2 regions of the Paenibacillus sp. ICGEB2008 genome follow, and region 2 is predicted to be linked to the other one. Evidence: riboswitches for the same ligand, from Rfam matches in the RefSeq annotation. Region 2 holds a riboswitch; the other holds the start of a gene.
The links. Region 2 has a riboswitch for glycine ahead of gcvT (glycine cleavage system aminomethyltransferase GcvT). Riboswitches for the same ligand answer to the same signal wherever they lie in the genome.
Positions count from the first base shown of each region.

Region 1: another riboswitch for glycine. It lies ahead of sdaAB (L-serine ammonia-lyase, iron-sulfur-dependent subunit beta); the one in region 2 lies ahead of gcvT (glycine cleavage system aminomethyltransferase GcvT).

Region 1 covers NZ_AMQU01000012.1:16,839-19,995, reverse strand. The annotation lists gene C400_RS0112475 (DUF6359 domain-containing protein) at 1-1,444, opposite strand, end outside; glycine riboswitch at 1,659-1,773, shown strand; gene sdaAB (L-serine ammonia-lyase, iron-sulfur-dependent subunit beta) at 1,985-2,674, shown strand; partial or broken gene sdaAA (L-serine ammonia-lyase, iron-sulfur-dependent, subunit alpha) at 2,664-3,157, shown strand, end outside.
Region 2 covers NZ_AMQU01000008.1:76,086-79,242, reverse strand. The annotation lists gene gcvH (glycine cleavage system protein GcvH) at 312-710, opposite strand; glycine riboswitch at 1,013-1,205, shown strand; glycine riboswitch at 1,206-1,302, shown strand; gene gcvT (glycine cleavage system aminomethyltransferase GcvT) at 1,382-2,482, shown strand; gene gcvPA (aminomethyl-transferring glycine dehydrogenase subunit GcvPA) at 2,607-3,157, shown strand, end outside.

The sequences.
Region 1 (3,157 bases), on a different contig from region 2:
CATCGGATAATTTCGTATAGTCCTGCTTCCACGCAAGCCATTGGACCGTTTGCACCAGGAAGGTGGCATCGTCTACTTCCTTAAAACCATCATATGTCTTTTTCGACTGTCCGTTTTCCTCACGCGCATATTTCGGAGTAGCATCTTCTACAGGGGAAGAATCACCGATAAATGCTGCCTTGCCTTGACCCACCTTGGAGATCGCAGCATAAGGACCTTCCGCACGGCCTCCGCCATTATAGACTCCTTGGTCTACTGCATTGCCCCATTTTTTTGTACCTGTCGGGATATAGGCAATTCCTTTGGCTTTGGTAGGATCAATAATAGCCAGCGTAGATCCCGCATGCATGGCAATCGAGCGTACACCCTTGGTAATGCCGAAGGATTGATCTGCGGCTACGATGTCCGTAGCATTTACATCGCCAAGCGCATTATAACGGAAACGAACACCAAAGTTGGTCGCCAGCCAATCGGAGCTTGTTAATCCTTGCATCGCCGGCGATGCAGCTTCTTCTGCAGTCATGCCTTTGGCCGGATTAGTATAGGCTCCACGACGGTAGCCATTCATAACCTCGGAGGAATCCCAACGGTTTTTGTTACGGTCGGCATTATAATGGTCGGAGATGAAGAACACACTTCCCCCGTTATTCACATATTGCAGCAGGGCAGCCTGCTCGGATGCCTTAAAGGCCACATTCGCTTCACCGATGATGAACACATCATATTGGCGCAGCTTATCATAGGTTATGGCCTGTTCTCCATAAGTAAAAGGAATAGGGCGGTTCAATTGATCCACAGTAAAGCCTACATTACGTAATCCATTGGCAAAGTCGGAGAAGGCGCCTTCAATGACCCAATCTGCTGCACCAGCCGTCTGTGCGTGCGTATTATCGAACAGCACCTTTTTGCCTTTTCCATCCGGCAGTGTAGTACCGGGTTGACCCGGGTTGCCAGGTTCAGGTTCGCCAGGTTCACCTGGTTCCCCCGGCTCGCTTCCACTCACCAGTTCCACAGCGCTTGGACTTTTTACTCCACCAAAATTATTGTAGGCACCAAGCGTACCTGTCACGCGAATTTTGCTGCCGACCAGTTCAGGATGACCTATTAACCCAAATTGCCCTCTGTACGCAGATGTCAGCTGCACATCCAATAGATTAGACGTGCTACGTTCATTGGCCTGGTCGGCAATCAGTACGTTAAAATCATTCGCAAACGGAGCAGAAAAATTAGCTGTTTTCGATCCGGTAGCATGTCCGACGATGTAGCCTTCCACCGTCACTGTACCTCCACTGCCTTGGCGCTGAAGTGCTTCGTCTACTGTCAATGCTCCCTCTGCCTTGACCTGACCGAATGGAACGAGGATCCCAATCAACAGCGATACGATCGCTGCTAGATGCAGCACCCCTTTCAAGCGTGAACCTGTGAACCGCAAGCCTTTTACCATACGTCAATATCCCTCCTATAATTCCATAAATGTACTTGTCCTCTATCAGATTAGCTGTCAATCTTCTAATTCCTTCCTGATTTCATCCATAATTATGTAAATTTTAATCTTTTTTATCGGAAACTCGCCTGTTTATGTAAAAATTGAAACCTGCGATTGACACCGAGCACGGCATACATTACGCTAAGAAAGATATGTAGAACGGTATACGCGAATGAAGATGACGGGAGAGTCTGTCCAGGGGCTTACACGCTGGCGGCACCGAAGGAGCAAGACGTCAGCACCCGGCTGGCGGATAATCTCTCAGGTCCATGTATCGTCATCTGACGCAACTCTGGAGAGAGCGCAAGCCACCCAAGGGGTAAGGCGGTAAGTACACCGCACGAAACTCTCAGGTAACGAGGACAGAGATAAGGGAAACTTCCTTATCCTGTCCTTTTTTGCGCTCACATTGTACGTCAGCATTAGGAACCGTCATAGCTGCGCACAAACGCGGAAATACCATATACTATGGTACTAGAACATACAGGGGGCCACACCATGCGTTTCAAAGATGTATTTTCCATTATCGGTCCGGCCATGACCGGACCTTCCAGTTCACACACTGCAGGCGCGGTGCGGCTTGCACGCGTTGCCCGTCACTGGCTCGGGATGCAGCCGGACCGTGCCCGCATGACACTGTACGGCTCCTTCGCCGACACCTACAAAGGACACGGTACAGACCTAGCACTCATCGCAGGCCTGCTCAATTACGATACAGACGACCACCGAATTCCAGATGCCGAGCAATGGGCGGAGCAGGCTGGAATGGCCGTGGAGTTTGCCGTCAGCGGACTACCCGCGCCCCATCCAAATACCGTCCGTTTTGAACTGTGGAAGGGTGAGGATCAGCGCACACTGCTGGGCTCCTCCATCGGCGGCGGCAGCATCCATGTCCAGCAGCTCAACGAATTCCGAGTCAACCTGACCGGGGAGCTGGCTACGTTGGTGCTTCTTCACTCGGATAAGCCCGGCACATTAGGTGCGGTGACTTCAGCACTCGGCGCTGCCGACATTAACATTGCCTATATGCATGTGGATCGCAAAGGCCGAGATGGAGAAGCACTTACCGCCATCGAAACGGACAGTCCTCCTACGGCTGAACTGATCGCAAAACTACGATCCTTACCACATATGTACGAAATTAAAATGATTAATTTGAAAAAAGGAGCTGAATCTGATGCGATTTAGCCATCTGCATGAAATCAGCGCCATATGCGCGGAGGAATCCACCACGATTGGCCGCCTGATGATTCAAGAGCAGGTACAAGAGACGAATACAACGGAAGAAGAAATCTTCCGCCAAATGTCTGATTATTATGAAGTCATGAAGGAGGCCGTTCATCGTGGTCAGACACAAGACACCGTATCCCGCAGTGGATTAACGGGCGGTGATGGCAAGCGTCTGGCCGAGTATCTGCGGGCAGGGGAAACCTGCTCCGGCGACGCCTCTGCACTCGCCATGGCTTATGCGCTATCCGTGTCGGAGGTTAATGCATCCATGGGGCGTATTGTGGCTACGCCCACTGCTGGCTCTTGTGGAGTCATCCCCGGTGTGTTCATTAGTGCGCAGGAGCGATTCGGCTGGGATGATGAGCATATGGTGCACGGCTTGTTCGCAGCCGGAGCCATTGGCTACGTCATCGCCAACAATTCCTTCATTTCCGGCGCGGA
Region 2 (3,157 bases):
ACAACATTTAAATTTAAAATAACGGACAACGTATTATACCTGCATAATTCTTCTTAATATGACCGATAACAATAGAAATTAGTCGAAAAAACAGTGCTGTAAATCTGCACACTTATATAGAGGAGCTCACCTCTAAATCTAATAAATCGACGTAATTACGTCTTCTAAAAGACAACAAAAAAATAGCCGCCATGTCAGATCATAGCGACTATTTTATACACAAAACGAGCGGACTAACGATGCTTTTATTCAATTCAATATCCATATAAAAATTTAGAATAAAGCGCTAATATTCCATCTTATATTGCTCGTTATTGTTCATCCGAAATCAACTGCTCGTACTGATCCGCAGACAGCAGCTTGCTCAGAGCTTCCTCGACATCATTGCCCATCTCTACTTCAATCATCCAACCCTTTTCATAGGGAGATTCATTCACCAGCTCAGGTGTGCTTTCCAGAGCTTCATTTACTTTCAATACGGTTCCCGCCACCGGAGCAAAAAGGTCGGATACGGTCTTCACCGATTCAATTGTACCAATCTCTGCCCCCTGTTCAATCGTTGCTCCCGCCCCAGGTAATTCCACAAAAACAATATCACCCAGTTGATGCTGTGCAAAGTCTGTAATGCCGATCCGCAACGTCCCGTCTGCTGTGCGCTGAACCCACTCATGTTCGTCTGTATACCAAAGTTCCCGTTTCACTTCACTCATCCTGCTTTCGCCTCACTTCCACATGAATAAAATGCTTTTAATCACCTGTATTAGACAGGTTAAGATTATGACAACATGAGCAATCATGTCAATAATACTAACAAAAATACTTCATGTTATCTCATATAGCATAGAATATTAAAAAATGATAACTTGTAACAAACGCTTACATATCCTTATTTATACATTAAATGTTTTTTGGATTGTTTTATATGACATTTTTATTGACATTTTGAATGAATTTGCGTATTAATGGGTTATAGCAAATGCTTTTGGAAATACCCCGACAACTGCAAACGCGGATGAACGCGGAGGGAGAGACTACCCAAAAAATTCGCATAGCTGTTGTCGTTTCTGAGACAGTTGTGCACGCGAACTCGGATCAACTTGTTACCTGCAAAACCGGGTAACCTACCGTTGATCCAAAAGGTAGCGCCGAAGGAGTAAACTTGCATTGCAGGTGAATCTCTCAGGCAAAAGGACCTCTGCCGGACGCATCTCTGGAGAGCATTCGCGATTAGAGCGGATCACCCAAGGGGAAACCTGGTTCACACCGGGGTAACTTTCTGGTATCAAGGACAGAGCTGAAAGAAGAGTATGGACTGCCGTCTATACGTTTCTTTCAGCCTGTCTTTTTTGTTTAGCCGATTACACTGGATAGGAGTGAAAAAATGTCTAATTTGCGAAGAACACCATTATTTTCGTCTTACGGGACGCAGCCCGGGGTTCGTTGTATTGACTTTGGCGGGTGGGAGCTTCCCGTTCAGTTTAACGGCATCCAAAAAGAGCATGAGGCCGTCCGGCAACGCGCGGGTTTATTCGATGTCTCGCACATGGGCGAGTTTTTGGTTGAGGGCAAAGAAGCCGAGGCTTTTTTGCAATGGGTAACCACGAATGATGTCAGCCAGTTGGAACCGGGCCAGGCACAATATTCACTCCTGTGTTACCCCGATGGAGGCGTAGTGGATGACTTGCTTGTATACTGCAAAGGACCAGAGCGCTACATGCTCGTTGTGAATGCCTCCAACATCGACAAAGATTGGGATTGGCTCATGCGCCACGTACCTGCATCGGTTCATCTGGAGAATGTGTCTGATGCGATCGCATTGCTGGCATTACAAGGTCCGGAAGCAGCACATATTGCCGCAGCCGTGACAGATACAGATATTACGAATCTGGCATCTTTCCGATTCCATGAGAACGTGCAATTGTTCGGAGCAAAAGCACTCGTCTCCCGAACCGGATATACCGGCGAAGACGGTTTTGAATTTTATATACCTGCTGAGGAAGCGCCCGCCGTGTGGAATGGTTTGCTTCGTTGCGGTGAATCGTATGGGCTAATTCCCGCTGGGCTTGGTGCTCGCGATACACTACGGTTTGAGGCACGGCTGCCGCTGTACGGACAAGAGTTATCTGCCACCATTTCACCGCTTGAGGCTGGTTTAGGTTTCTTCGTCAAGCTGAATAAAGGAGATTTTATCGGCAGAGAAGCACTGCAACACCAGAAAGAACAAGGAATTCCTCGCAAGTTGATCGGGCTGGAAATGATTGACCGCGGTATCCCGCGCGCTCATTATCCAGTCTTCGCGGAAGGCCAACACATTGGTGAGGTCACAACGGGGACTCAATCGCCCACCTTGAAGCGTAATTTGGGGCTAGCCCTGGTGGACAGTCGTTTTAGCACCCTATCTACACCGTTAGAGGTCGAAATTCGAGGTAAACGCCTGCGTGCGGAAGTGGTCGCAGCCCCCTTTTATAAGCGGCCACGCTGATCCTAAATCCTCTTCATTTCAAAAAAATGATCATGTCAGATACGAAATTCTGGATTTTCCAACTACGATTATGTATTAGCTAATTTACTATCTAAATTTTGCTTTTCGAAAGGAGCCAGAACTTATGAAGCAGCATCGCTATCTCCCCATGACCGAACAAGATCAAGCCGAAATGCTGCGTGTGGTGGGCGTATCATCCATTGATGATTTATTCAGTGACATTCCAGAGGCAATTCGATACCAAGGGGAACTCCCTCTTTCCTCTCGGCTTGACGAAAGAGCCTTAACTCGCCACATGGCCGAGCTGGCCGGACACAACGCCAATACAGACACACATGCCAGCTTTCTTGGTGCAGGTATTTATGATCATCATATTCCGTCCGTCATTCAGCACATCACCTCACGTTCCGAATTTTACACAGCCTACACCCCCTATCAGCCGGAAGTAAGCCAGGGCGAGCTGCAAGCCATTTTTGAATTCCAGTCGTATATTTGCGAATTGACAGGCATGGCAGTAGCGAATGCCAGCATGTACGATGGAGCGACAGCTCTGGCGGAAGCGGGCTCACTGGCCGCCGCAGCCACGCGCCGTAAACAGCTTATCGTATCAAGGTCTGTCCATCCAGAGGCACGCCAGGTATTGGTAGCCTATGCGCGCGGATTGGACTTGGACAT